DNA from 3 places in the Oliverpabstia sp. genome. Region 1 is predicted to be linked to each of the others. Evidence: riboswitches for the same ligand, from Rfam matches in the RefSeq annotation. Region 1 holds a riboswitch; each other region holds the start of a gene.
What was found. Region 1 has a riboswitch for thiamine pyrophosphate ahead of thiC (phosphomethylpyrimidine synthase ThiC). Riboswitches for the same ligand answer to the same signal wherever they lie in the genome.
Positions count from the first base shown of each region.

Region 2: linked by a shared signal. The riboswitch ahead of thiS (sulfur carrier protein ThiS) and the one ahead of thiC (phosphomethylpyrimidine synthase ThiC) in region 1 are both predicted to bind thiamine pyrophosphate.
Region 3: linked by a shared signal. The riboswitch ahead of thiD (bifunctional hydroxymethylpyrimidine kinase/phosphomethylpyrimidine kinase) and the one ahead of thiC (phosphomethylpyrimidine synthase ThiC) in region 1 are both predicted to bind thiamine pyrophosphate.

Region 1 is NZ_JALFPR010000016.1:7,376-12,317, forward strand. It holds gene MSA64_RS00640 (AAA family ATPase) at 1-254, opposite strand, end outside; gene MSA64_RS00645 (homoserine dehydrogenase) at 396-1,682, opposite strand; TPP riboswitch at 1,878-1,988, shown strand; gene thiC (phosphomethylpyrimidine synthase ThiC) at 2,366-3,676, shown strand; gene tpiA (triose-phosphate isomerase) at 3,841-4,590, opposite strand; gene MSA64_RS00660 (phosphoglycerate kinase) at 4,634-4,942, opposite strand, start outside.
Region 2 is NZ_JALFPR010000021.1:3,494-8,435, forward strand. It holds gene thiH (2-iminoacetate synthase ThiH) at 172-1,386, opposite strand; gene MSA64_RS00995 (thiazole synthase) at 1,390-2,163, opposite strand; gene thiF (sulfur carrier protein ThiS adenylyltransferase ThiF) at 2,283-2,930, opposite strand; gene thiS (sulfur carrier protein ThiS) at 2,933-3,136, opposite strand; TPP riboswitch at 3,310-3,417, opposite strand; gene MSA64_RS01010 (LacI family DNA-binding transcriptional regulator) at 3,501-4,493, opposite strand; gene MSA64_RS01015 (DMT family transporter) at 4,654-4,942, opposite strand, start outside.
Region 3 is NZ_JALFPR010000055.1:19,547-24,488, forward strand. It holds gene purF (amidophosphoribosyltransferase) at 1-836, shown strand, start outside; gene cytX (putative hydroxymethylpyrimidine transporter CytX) at 1,029-2,204, opposite strand; gene thiD (bifunctional hydroxymethylpyrimidine kinase/phosphomethylpyrimidine kinase) at 2,197-3,012, opposite strand; TPP riboswitch at 3,167-3,275, opposite strand; gene MSA64_RS03525 (adenylosuccinate synthase) at 3,331-4,605, opposite strand; gene MSA64_RS03530 (glycoside hydrolase family 32 protein) at 4,741-4,942, opposite strand, start outside.

The sequences.
Region 1 (4,942 bases):
TTATAATAGTTCAGTCCAGTGATATCCGATGGCAGAAGATCCGGTGTAAACTGAATACGTCCGAAATCAACATCCAGTGATCTGGATAATGACTTCGCCAGCATCGTCTTTCCGGTTCCCGGTACATCTTCCAGAAGTACGTGTCCTCCCGCTGCCAGTGTGGTCAGTACCAGATCAATAGTCTCCTCTTTCCCGACCAGAACCTTTCCGATATTTTCTCTTAACGCCTGCACCCAGGCTCTTGACTGTTCCATGCAAAAAATCCTCCCATATAAAGTCTTCAGTCAGTATTTATCGGCATTTTGCCTGATATTTCTTCCTGTTTTTGTAACATTTTCGTCACTATTGAACGAATAGTTACATTATAACTTTATATGAGAGGACTTGCAAGTTATTTATGCCACACGGATCATACCGGAAATTTCTTTCACGGTAGACATTCCTTTTGCCACTGCCAGTGCATCTTTCAGATTCTTTTCTTTCACTTCATCTGTGATCACAACGATCTCTGCATACTGGTCTTTCTTTCTTCTCTGGATAACCTGTGCCAGACTCACACCACTGTTGCCGAACACGCTGGCGATATTTGCCAGGACACCCGGACGGTCTTCCACGAACATACGGATGAAGAATTTGCTGCTGATCTCGTTCATATGTTTGATCGGAAGGTTCTTATAACAGGTACATCCGATTCTTCCACAGCAGTCATGCAGAATATTTCTTACAATATCAAAGACATCACCGACTACCGCACTCGCTGTAGGCAGTTCTCCTGCGCCACGGCCGTAGAACATCGCGTCCTGCACCGCATCTCCCTGTACAAATACGGCATTGTAGGCGTCATTAACCGATGCCAGCGGATGATTCACATCGATCAGCATCGGATGGACTCTCGCCTCGATTCCTTCCGGTGTGTTTCTAGCCACGCCAAGAAGTTTGATCACGCATCCCATCTCGTTGGCATATTCGATATCCGTTGCCGTGATTTTGGTGATTCCTTCGGTATATACATCATCAAAAGTCACTCTGGAATTGAAAGCTGCACTGGCAAGAATCGCCACTTTTCTTCCTGCATCCAGACCTTCCACGTCCGCTGTCGGATCACTTTCCGCATAGCCGAGATCCTGCGCCAGTTTCAGAGCATCGGCAAACTCCATACCGTTCTGGCTCATCTTGGTCAGGATAAAGTTAGTCGTACCGTTCACGATACCCATAACTTCGGAAATATGATTGCCTGCCAGACACTGTTTGATCGGGCGGATGATCGGGATTCCGCCGGCCACTGCTGCTTCATGGAGAAAATCTTTTTTGTTCTTTGCAGCGGTATCTAACAGAATGTGACCGTCCGCTGCGATCAGATCCTTATTTGCCGTCACGACATTCTTTCCTGCCTCCAGCGCTTCCAGAATATAAGTTCTCGCCGGTTCGATGCCTCCGATCAGCTCGATTACAATCTCAATCTCCGGATCGTCTACAATCTCTTTCCAGTTATTCGTAAGCAGTGACGGATCGTCTGTCTTCTGAGCCGCTTTCTCTATATTCCGAACCAGTATCTTCTTCAGTTCCACTCTGGCTCCCAGCTTTGAAACCATCTCTTCCTGCTGCATTTTTAACACTTTATATACACCACCACCTACGGTGCCAAAACCAAGCAAAGCTGCTTTAATGACTCTTTCTGCCATATCCTTTTTCTCCTTTTCCGCCACAGAGGGCAACATCACTTTTCGCCCATTTTACCACACTAAAGTGAACTTGTGAAGTGCGAAGTGTCTGCCACACTGAAATTTCTCCGAATTTTCCTGCCAGACACTACTGTTTCTGAATTTTCTCTTGCATTTTCACCTGTTCTGATACATAATAACACCAAGACAACCTTTATATTGCTGACGGGGAGCTGGTGAAAGCCGGCTGAGAGGAGACGTGATTCCGTTTCGACCCGAAAACCTGATTTGGATAATGCCAACGTAGGAAAAATATACCGGACAAAAGAAGTATACATACACACTGTTTCCTTTTTTCGTCATACAGATCACAGGATCCTTACTCAGGTAAGGGTCCTTTTTACTGCATAGTAAAAAGTCCTCCACAAGAAGCCGCCGAACTGTTCCTTCTCGCAATATATCCGTCTGTCAAAAGCGATACATCGGGGACACCACCTTGTACCGCTGTAAAAAAGACAAAATCTTATGATTTTGTTCAACATCAGAAACCCGGAACCTGCTTTCTGATTCAGGCGTCAGCAACTGCTCCTATATATTGTCCGGACGTATGGATTTTTGTCCTGCATGGATACGTCTGTGTTTTGCTGACGTCAAAAACAGATACTTTTTTATTATGTATGTGAAAAGAATGGAGGCAAAACAACATGAGAAATTACACCACTCAGATGGATGCGGCACGCAAGGGAATCATTACACCCGAAATCAGCCTTGTAGCCAAAAAGGAGCATATGGATGTCAGTAAACTGATGACACTTGTTGCCGAAGGTAAAGTAGCGATCTGCGCCAATAAAAATCACACCTGTTTAAGTGCGGAAGGTGTGGGAAGTATGCTCCGCACAAAAATCAATGTCAATCTCGGTGTTTCCCGTGACTGTAAAGACTATGATATCGAAATGAAGAAAGTAATGAGCGCTGTGGAACTCGGTGCTGAAGCCATCATGGATCTTTCCAGCCATGGAAATACCCAGCCTTTCCGCCGTAAACTGACAAGTGAATGTCCGGTTATGATCGGTACGGTTCCTGTCTATGACAGCGTCATTCATTATCAGCGTGATCTTGCAACTCTGACCGCAAAAGACTTTATAGATGTGATCCGGATGCATGCGGAGGACGGTGTGGACTTTGTCACTCTCCACTGCGGAATCACACGAAAAACCATCGAGCAGATCAAAAAGCACAAACGAAAAATGAATATCGTCAGCCGTGGAGGAAGTCTGGTTTTTGCCTGGATGAGCATGACCGGTGAGGAAAATCCATTCTATGAGTATTATGATGAAATTCTTGATATCTGCGAGGAATATGATGTGACCATTTCTTTAGGTGATGCCTGCCGGCCGGGATGTCTGGCAGATGCAACCGATGTATGCCAGATTGAAGAACTGGTTCGTCTCGGAGAACTGACAAAACGTGCATGGGATCACAATGTACAGGTTATGGTGGAAGGTCCCGGACATGTTCCTCTGGATCAGGTAGCTGCCAATATGAAAGTCCAGCAGAGCATCTGTATGGGAGCTCCTTTCTATGTACTCGGACCACTTGTCACCGATATTGCTCCCGGATATGACCATATCACCGCAGCCATCGGTGGCGCCGTTGCTGCCATGAACGGTGCTGCATTCCTTTGTTATGTAACACCAGCCGAACATCTGGCTCTTCCAAATGTAGAAGATACCAAGCAAGGAATCATTGCCTCCAAAATCGCAGCTCATGCAGCTGATATTGCCAAAGGAATCCCCGGCGCCCGTGATATAGATGATAAAATGGCAGATGCACGTCGTGTGCTCGACTGGGATGCCCAGTATGCCTGTGCTTTAGATCCGGAAACTGCCAAATCCATCCGCGCCAGCAGAATGCCGGAAGATGACCACAGCGATACCTGCAGCATGTGCGGCAAATTCTGTGCTGTCAGAAGCATGAACAAAGCCCTCGCTGGAGAGTATATTGATATTTTGTAAAATTATCACTTTTTAAATGATCTTGTATTTTTCATTTAAAAGTAATTATGATGAAATTATAAAACGCCACGAAGCGCATCGAATCTGCTGAATACCACCAGATCTTCTTGCGTTTCGTGGCGTTTTGACACGTTTCTTTATTTACTTTTTACAAATGTAAGGATTTATTTGTAGTTTACGATCTGTCCGAATTCTTCTTTGAGGGAAGCGCCTCCAACCAGTCCGCCATCGATGTCTGCCTGAGCAAACAGGTCTGCTGCTGTTTTGGAGTTTACGGATCCACCGTACTGGATACGGATCTCTGCTGCTGTAGCATCATCGTATACTTCAGCGATGCACTCACGAATCTTACCGCATACTTCCTGAGCCTGCTCAGTAGTAGCTGTTTTTCCGGTTCCGATTGCCCAGATTGGTTCGTAAGCGATAACGGCTTTCTTTGCCTGATCTGCTGTCAGACCCTGGAAGCCAATCTTAACCTGCTGACGGATGAAGTCCATGGTTACACCCTGCTCTCTCTGTTCCAGAGACTCACCACAGCACATGATAGGTGTCAGTCCATGTTCGAATGCTTTGTGCATTTTTTTGTTGATATCTTCATCTGTTTCTCCGAAGTATCCTCTTCTCTCGGAATGTCCCAGAACAACGTATTTTACGCCTGCATCTACCAGCATGTTCGGGGAGATTTCTCCGGTGTAAGCACCTTTTTCTTCGAAGTACATATTCTCAGCACCAACCTGGATGTTAGTTCCTTTTGCAGCTTCTACTACAGGAACGATGTCGATAGCAGGTACACAGAATACTACGTCTACTTCGTCATTCTTTACCAGTGGTTTCAGAGTTTCAACCAGTTTTACAGCCTCACTTGGAGTCATGTTCATTTTCCAGTTACCGGCAATAATTTTTTTTCTAGCCATGTTACGTTTCCTCTTTTCTTGTATCCTTTCCAGAATCTGATTCTTATTTATCGTTTGCTGCTGCAACACCTGGCAGTTCTTTTCCTTCCAGGAATTCCAGGGAAGCTCCACCACCGGTAGAGATGTGAGTCATCTTGTCACCAAATCCCAGGATATTAACAGCTGCTGCGGAATCACCACCACCGATGATGGTTGTAGCGTCTGTCTCAGCCAGAGCTTTTGCTACTGCTGCGGTACCGTGTGCGAAGTTCGGCATTTCGAAGCATCCCATCGGTCCGTTCCATACTACAGTCTTAGCATCTTTTACAGCGTCTGCAAACAGTTTTTCTGTTTCCGGTCCGATATCCAGACC
Region 2 (4,942 bases), on a different contig from region 1:
TCGAAATGTAACAGAGACAATGCTTTCTCTGTGCGGAAACACATCTGCATATTCGGCTTTTCATACCGCAGACGGTTAATAACTTCTGTTTTATCCATGAATTTATTATATACCAGGGCAACGCGGAAATGATTACTGTTCATTACCTTGTTACTGTTCCCTGATCATTCCCTACACATAAATATAATCACTCATCACCGGCTGCAAATTGTTAGAAAGCAGTGCATTATAGACTTCTTCTACATTTCTTCCATCTGAGATCTCGAACTGGTCGTCGCCCTTATCCTCGATGTCATCCACATGGCTTCCGATTCCGGTGCTGACTCCGGCGGAGATTTTGGTTGCCGCGATACCTACAAGGTTGTCACGTACCCGCGCGCACTCTCTCGTTGACACTGTGATACTTGCAAATGGCATGAATAACCGATATGCGCACACAACCTGCAAAAGCTGTTTCTCGTGAACATCCATAGGATTGATGCGATCGTTATTGATGATCGGGCGCAGACGCGGACAGGAAAATGCGATTTCTGCATGCGGATATTTTCTCTGCAGAAGATATGCATGGTATCCGGTCGCAAATGCATCCTTTCTGAAATCATCCAGACCCAGCAGTGCACCAAATCCTACTCCGCGCATTCCTCCTCTTATGGCACGCTCCTGGGCGTTGACACGATACGGATAGATACGTTTGTGGCCTGCCAGATGAAGTGTTTCATATTTATCGGAATTATAGGTCTCCTGGAAGACAGTTACATAATCAGCGCCACATGCATGCAGATACGCATACTCATCCGAGTTCACCGGATAGATTTCAAGTCCGATCACTTTGAAATATTTTCTTGCGATCTTGCAGGCATTTCCGATATATTCCACTGTGGATTTGTTTCTGCTTTCTCCGGTCAGGATCAGAATCTCCTGCAAGCCTGTCTCAGCGATCGCCTGCATTTCTTTTTCAATCTCGCTTTCATTTAACTGGGCACGTTTGATCTTATTATGACAGTTGAATCCACAGTAAATGCAATAATTTTCACAATAATTCGCAATATAGATCGGTGTGAACATATAGACGCTGTTTCCAAAATGTTTTCTTGTCTCAATCTGCGCTGCCTGGGCAATCTCTTCGATGAAAGGCAGTGCTGCCGGTGATAAAAGCGCCGCAAAATCTTCCGGTGTTCTGGAACTGTGTACGATGGCCTGTTTTACATCAGCCGCTGTGTATTTGTCATAATCATACGCATGCATGGCATCTACGACCTGATCCAGGATCTCAGACCCGATATCTTCCATACCCGGCATATATTTCATATGATCGATTCTGTTTTTCTTCTGATCTTCCAGAATCTCTTCGCTTAAGATACTTTCATTGATATGCTGATTTTCCATGGTCTAGTCCTCCAAAAATCCGGTCAGCGGTGATGATGCACTTGCTCCTCTTTCGATCTGTCTTCCCAGACCGGAAAGGTAGGCGCTTCGTCCTGCTTCGATTGCCTTTTTAAATGCCTCTGCCATAACCGGCACGTCTCCGGCTGTCGCGATTGCTGTATTTGCCATAACGGCAGCCGCTCCCATTTCCATAGCCTCACATGCCTGAGACGGGCGGCCGATTCCTGCGTCAACGATGATCGGCAGATCCATCTCATCGATTAGGATCTGGATAAACTCCTTTGTCGCCAGACCTTTGTTTGATCCGATGGGTGCTCCCAGTGGCATGATGCAGGCTGCTCCGGCATCTTTCAGAGCCCTTGCCGCATTCAGGTCCGGATACATATAAGGCATAACTACAAATCCTTCCTTTGCAAGGATTTCTGTTGCTTTGATCGTCTCATAGTTATCCGGTAATAAATATTTGGAATCGTGTACAACTTCGATCTTTACAAAATCCCCACATCCCACTTCTCTTGATAATCTGGCGATTCGCACTGCCTCCTGGGCATTTCTCGCTCCGGATGTATTCGGAAGCAGGGTTACATTCTCCGGAATGTAATCCAAAATATTGGCAAGCCCCCCTTCGTTTGCACGGCGAAGTGCCAGTGTGATGATCTGTGCGTCTGCTTTTTCAATGCAGGCTTTCACAAGATCCAAAGAAAATTTTCCTGATCCTAAGATAAATCTTGATGTGAATTCATGTCCTCCAAGGCTCCATGTATCTTTTGTACTCATAGGTTTATTTCTCCTTCTTCGTAACTGTTCATTGTCTACTTAATATCTGCTGAATAGTTACCTGTATTCTTTATACTTCGTAATGGTTCACTGTTTTCACAATGTCTGCTGAATAGCTGCTATATTTCTTCTTCTCCAAGCAGCAAACGGGTGATCATATTGGCTTCATGGGCTGCGCAGATCGCAACCCTCGGAGCCATCAATCCATGTCCATAAGTCGGTTCCGTAACCTGATCCCCGCAAAGATAGAAGTTTTTCATCAATCGCCGGGTACGAATTGTATTGCTGCTTCCATACCCGGCCATTCCGGATGCGGACACCAGTTTTTTCTCCGGAAAATGCTCCAAAATTCCATTTACAAGCATGGCTTTTGCCTCCGGATTGTCAAATGCTTCACATATAATTCCTGCATTCTCAAAAAGTGAAATCAGATTCTCTTCTGTCACTTTGATGCAATCCGTCTGAATATCGATATACGGATTAATCTTTTGAAGCAGAGACTTTAAAGCATCTGTTTTATACATACCGATATGTTCTGTAAAATACTGCTGCCGGTTCAGATTCGTAATATCCACCACGTCAAAATCAATAAGATGAAGATGACCCACGCCGATACGCGCAAGTGCATATGCCACGTTGGATCCCAGACCTCCGAGACCTGCGATCGTCACCCGGCCTTCGGACAGTTTCTTTTGCTTTTCCGGTGAATGACGTTCTTCAAGTGCAGCCTGTATTTCCTCTTTTGTCAAAACCTTCGTTGTCTCCATTTTCAGCCTCCTCCTACAAATGTCACCACCTCCATGCAGTCTCCGTCTTCTAACATCCTGTCCGCATACTCGTTTTTGGGAAGGATCTCGCCATTCAGTTCTACTGCAATCCGCTTCATCTGGTATCCTGCACTTTCAAGATACACTTCTACAGAAGTTGCCTTCTCCAGTTCGATTTCTTTTCCGTTTACTTTGATCACCTGCATCTCACCTCCTTGAAGCTAAAAAAGAGTCCACAAAGAAACGTACCCTCGGTGGTGCGCCCCTTCATGAACTCTCGCTCAATCTCATTCTTTTATACCCGGATTCGCGTAAAAAAGGAGATACCAAAGTATCTCCCGTTAAATCTGTCGTAATTTTTCTGTACCTTCACAGTTACAGACTCTCTTACATAACGTTCCTACGTTGGCATTATCCAAATCAGGTATACGGGTCGAAGTTTTCAACTTCCTCTCAGCCTATCACATAAGCTCCCCGGTTCTATTTATTTGACAACCCAAGTATAATTATTTTTTTCTGTTCTGTCAAATATATTTTTTGTCTTTTTTAATTAATACATCTCTTCGCTTTTTATTTTACCCTATCTGCGCTGCCACGTACAATAAGCTTCGCAGGTACGATCACTTTTAACCCTATCTCCCTGGAGGATGTGATGCGTTCACGAAGAAGGCGAACCGCCTCCTCACCCAATAATTCCATATGCAGGCGCACTGTAGTCAGCGGCGGAACCAGATAGTTTGCCACCGCTATATCATTATATCCCACAATACTCACATCCTCCGGAATCCGGAGTCCCTTTTCACTGACTGCCCGATAACAGCCCACTGCCAGAGAGTCGTTGTTTGCAAATATCGCTGTAGGTTTCTCCTTCCCTTCCAGGATTTCCCTGCACAGCACATAACCGTCCTCCGGCGTGAAGCTTCCCACCCGCACAAGTGCCGGAGAGAATTCACCGATTCGCTCCATATATTTTTTGTAAGTTACCATTCGTTCATCATGCACTTCCTCGCCATCCTTGTCGACTTCATAGCCGCCAATAAATGCTATCTTTTTATGTCCCAGTCCTGTCAGATAATCCATCACCGCTTCCACAGAACTGTCCAGATCGTTGACTACGCAATCAAACTGATCTCCTTTTGGCATAGCATCCAGAAATACTGTAGGCTTTTTGAAGGCTTCTATCTGCCTTACCATACTCTTGCTGAACGTTCCAAGGCACAAAAGGCCATCGAGTCCTCCAAGATTCTTCAGCTCCTCCAGATTCTGGATCTGACAGCGTTCCATATTCTCTGCCTCTAGTTTTTTTTCTACCGCCAGACGGACTGTCAGATAATAAGTATCTCTCAGCTCCTCCTCTCTGGAATAGGAATAATAAACCCCAACCATCAGGTGTCGCTTCCTGCTTTTTCTTTCCCTTGCCTGATACTGAAGTTCCCTGGCAGCATCAAATATTTTCATTCTGGTCTCATCCTGCACATTCAACGTCTCATCATGGTTCAAAACTCTGGAGACTGTCGCTGCGGAAAAACCGGTACGCTCTGCGATATCTTTTATTGTAGCCATCTTAAATCCCTCTCTGCATGATACTTTTCAATATTTTTCGAATCGCATCAGCTATGTCAGTGCATTTCATGGTTTATCTTACCATATTGCCCCCAACCACGCAACGAATTGTTACGACGCTGTAACTGTGAAGGTACTGAACAGTTACACGACGCTGCCCTTATGCCGTTGTCTCCTCCGTGGCTGAATTCGCCAGAATAACCGCCGCCAGAATAATGATACATCCCAATATCATGCGCAATGTGATACTTTCATGAAGAATCATGACCGAGAACAAGGTTCCGAAGACAGACTCCATAGACAGAATAATTGCCGCCTTTGTCTCATCCACATACTTCTGGCATGCTGTCTGAAGAAGATAGCAGACCGTTGTGCTGATAATGCCGAGATAGAGAACACTCCACCATCCTTTTGCAGTAACCTGAAAATACACCTGCCCGGAGGCAATC
Region 3 (4,942 bases), on a different contig from region 1:
TCGGTGTCCGTGATCCCCTTGGACTGAAACCTCTTTGTCTTGGTAAGAGAGATGATTCTTATATCATCGCCTCTGAAAGTTGTGCACTGACTGCAATCGGTGCACAGTTCCTCCGTGATATCAAACCTGGTGAGATCGTAACGATCACCCGGGAAGGTATCACCTCTAACCTTACCTTATGTCAGTCCCGGCAGGCTCATTGCATTTTTGAATACATTTACTTTGCCCGTCTGGACAGCAAACTGGACGGCATCTCCGTATATGAGTCCCGACTTCGTGCCGGTGCAGCGCTTGCCAAAGCCTATCCCGCAGATGCTGACCTGGTCGTCGGTGTTCCTGACTCAGGAATTACTGCCGCACAGGGATTCGCGGCGGAATCCGGAATTCCTTTTGGACTGGCATTCTATAAAAACAGCTATGTAGGCCGTACCTTTATCAAGCCTACTCAGAAGGAACGGGAATCCAGTGTACGTCTGAAATTAAGCGTCCTGGAATCCGCTGTCAAAGGAAAAAATATTGTGCTGGTCGATGACTCCATCGTGCGTGGAACTACGATCGCCAATCTGATCCACCTTCTGAAACATGCCGGTGCAAAAGAAGTGCATGTGCGCGTCAGCTCACCGCCTTTCCTGTACCCATGTTATTTCGGTACCGATGTACCGTCCAATCAGCTGTTGATCGCCTCTTCCCATTCAACGGAAGAGATCCGACAGTTAATTGGAGCTGATTCCTTAGGATATATGAAGATCGAAGATCTCCAGTCGATGGTCGGTGACCTGCCACTGTGCAGAGCCTGCTTTGACAATCACTATCCGATGGATATTCCAAAACAGTAATCGCGGAAGAAGTATCACTTCTCCGATTACATACATCACATTTTTCTTACGCAAGGCGTATACCTCTCTCCAAAGGTATGCGCCTTTTCCCTTTGTTTCACACTTTGACATACTGTTCGCATAAAGAAAAGAAGTGTCAGCAGCTTCTTCTGTCGACACCTCTTTCTGAACATTTCATTTATAATACTTTTTTTACTTATTTTTCTTTCCAGCCACTTTTCCCCAGATCAGACAAAGTACCATCGTGATCACCATATCCGGCAGTGTGTTTCCCACCGGCAGATCTACCTTCATCAACATCCGGTACAAAACAAATCCGATCACCCACAGGATCATATTGGAGATCTGGATTTCTTTTTCACTGTGATCTTCTTTTAATAGGAAGAAATCCCCGATCTGGATCGCGATCATCGGAGCAAATACCGAACCGATCAGGTATAAGAAATCCGTGATATTATCCATCGGATACACAATAGCTGCCAGCGCGCCCACAATCGTCACACCAATGGCAATATATTTTCCGTTCAATTTATGGCTCAGAGTCTCACTGGAGATTCCTGCGGAATACGCATCCAGGAAAGTCGTGGTAACGGTGGAGAAAATGATGATCAGAAGACCCACGATACCAAGTCCCGCCTTCACCATGATCTGCGCGATATCACTCTCGCCGGTATAGATGGCAGCCCCCATACCGATCAGATACATCCAACAGCTGATCACTCCATATACAACAGCACTCACTGCGGTCGCTTTGACCGGCTCTTTTGCTTCTCTTGTGTAATCACTGATCAGCGGCAGCCAGGATAACGGCATTGCAACCGCCAGTTCCACTGCTGCTCCAAAGGTCAGTCCGTCCGCTGCCACGCTCGCTGCATGGTAATCTCCAAAGAAAATAACTTTACAGAGGATCAGTGTCAGAATAAACAACGCCGCCATCGCAACTGTATTTAATTTTCCAAGATTTGTGATACCGATCACAAGCCACAGGATGATCAGTCCACCGATCACCAGACACCAGACCCAGTTACCCACACCGACTGCCTGATTGGCTGCCAGTGCACCGTCATAGATCATGATGGCCGTCCAGCCCACCAGCTGGATCACATTTAACAGGGCAAATAACAGACTGCCTTTCTGTCCAAAGCTGATTTTTACGGTTTCCATTGCACTTTTTCGCACTTTACCGCCGATCACACCTGCTAAAAATAAAAGGACGCAGCCGATCAGATGTCCCAACAAAATAGCTGCCAGACCTTTTTTCATCCCCAGAGACGCCAGATACGTTCCGGTCAGGATCTCTGCGATAGATACTCCCGCACCGAACCATATCAGTCCGTTTTCAAACAAAGAAGTCCGTTTTTCACTCATGATCCTGTACCTCCTTTGCATATTCTCCGGTAATGGCAAATCCGTGGTTCATCGGACCGCTGCCCTTGCCGAGATCCAGCATAGCTGCCAGAGCACCGGAAATATAGGCCTTTGCGCGCTCTACAGACACATCCATAGGAAATCCCTTTGCCAGGTTGGAAGCGATCGCGCTGGAAAGCGTACAGCCGGTTCCATGAGTATTCGGGTTATCGATTCGTTTTCCGTAAAACCATTGGCAGGTTCCTTCATGATAAAGCAAGTCATTGGCATCATTCACCTTATGACCGCCTTTTAACAGAACCGCACATCCGTACTGATCACCGATCACTTTAGCCGCCTCCATCATCTCCGCTTCAGAAGTGATAGTCATACCGGAAAGTACTTCTGCCTCCGGGATATTCGGTGTCAGGATCTGTGCCAGCGGAAACAGATATTCTTTTAAGGTGCTTACCGCGTCTTCACTGATCAGTCTGGCTCCGCTGGTAGCCACCATAACCGGATCAACCACGATATTTTTTGCATCATACTCTTTCAGTTTTTCTGCAATCTTTATGATCAGACCGGAGGACGAAACCATTCCGATCTTCACTGCATCCGGAAAGATATCTGTGAAAATATTGTCCAGTTCCTCTCCTAAAAATTCCTCAGTTGCCTCCATAATTGCTGTTACGCCGGTTGTATTCTGGGCTGTCAGAGCCGTGATGGCACTCATGGCATATACGCCATTGGCCATCATCGTCTTGATATCTGCCTGGATGCCGGCGCCTCCGCTGGAATCACTGCCAGCGATTGTTAATGCTGTTCTCATATTTTTTCTCCTTTGCATATGAATTCACCATTACTTTTTTATAGCGACGAAAGGTGGTGCCCCCAATCCGCCGCGTATCAAAATTGATCCACCGGATCAATTATTGATATGCAACGCAAGCCAAAACAGACACACCAAAAGGATGGTGTGCCTGTTTTTCTCTGTAAATCATCCCTACGTTGGCATTATCCAAATCAGGTTATGGGTCGAAACGCTGCCAGTCTCCTCTCAGCCTGCTTATGCAAGCTCCCCGTTTTCTATTCGTTTTTGAGAATTGCAAAATTGCAAAACAAAAAAGCAATCCCGGTATAGCATTTCTTATCTGTAGATGATATCATCTCTTCCCGGGCCATTGGAAATCATGGTGATCGGGAAACCAATCTTCTCTTCTACGAATTCGATGTATTTTCTGCAGTTTTCCGGCAGATCTTCGTATTTCTTGATACCGCGGATATCGCATTTCCATCCCGGCAGAGTTTCATACACCGGCTTTGCCTTTTCCAGCAGTGTGGTGGTCGGGAAGTCTGTAGTTACTTCGCCGTCGATGTCGTATCCTACACATACCGGAATCTCATCCAGATATCCCAGAACATCCAGTACGGTGAACGCTACATCGGTAGTTCCCTGCATACGGCATCCGTATTTGGAAGCCACTGCATCGAACCATCCCATACGTCTCGGTCTTCCGGTTGTTGCACCGAACTCGCCGCCGTCTCCGCCTCTGCGTCTCAGCTCATCTGCCTCGTCTCCGAAGATCTCGGATACGAATGCACCTGCTCCTACTGCGCTGGAGTATGCTTTACATACGGTGATGATTTTCTTGATCTCATATGGCGGTACACCTGCTCCTACTGCACCGTATCCTGCCAGTGTGGAGGAAGAAGTTACCATTGGGTAAATACCGTGATCCGGGTCTTTTAAGGATCCCAGCTGACCCTCTAACAGGATCTCTTTTCCTTCTTTCAGTGCGTTCCACAGGAACAAAGATACGTCGCATACATATGGCTCCAGCATCTTCTTGTAGCTCATCAGCTCTTCAAAAATCTCTTCCGGTTTCAGAAGCGGTTTGTGATACAGATGCTCCAGCATAACGTTCTTTTTCTCGCAGATGCCTGCTACTTTTTCTTTCAGCGCTTCCTCGTCAAACAACTCGCTGACCTGAAAACCGATCTTTGCAAATTTATCAGAATAAAAAGGAGCGATACCTGATTTTGTGGATCCGAAGGATTTGCCACCCAGACGTTCTTCTTCGTACTGATCAAACAGAATGTGATAAGACATTACCATCTGTGCACGGTCGGAAATCAGGATCTTCGGTGTCGGTACCCCTTTGGATACGATATCCTGGATCTCTTTGAAAACCAGTGGTACATTCAGTGCAACACCGTTTCCGATCACGCTTGTGGTATGATTATAAAATACACCTGACGGCAGAGTATGCAGTGCGAACTTGCCGTAATCATTTACGATGGTATGTCCGGCATTGGCTCCACCCTGGAAACGAACGATAATGTCCGCTTCTTTAGCCAGCATATCGGTAATCTTACCTTTTCCTTCATCTCCCCAGTTTGCTCCAACAACAGCTTTAATCATTTGGTTACCTCCTGACGGGTTATCATCATTTCCTTTACAAAAATGATTATACAACACTTTTCTTATTAGTAAAACTTATTATTACTTATAAATTAAAGTCAATTATAAATTTCCTTAATAAGTATACCATCTTTCTTATTTTCCCACCAGAACTTTTTCATATTTTCCGGAAATCTTTTTAGATTTTCCGTAAACCACATGGCTGAGCACATACTGACCGTCGTTGACAAAGATTTCAATCAGATGATCGTTCACCAGAATATCCAGCTGTGCCGCACCCTCGATCACCGGAGTCGCACCTACAGTTCGCACTTCGTCACATCCTTCAAGAACAGCT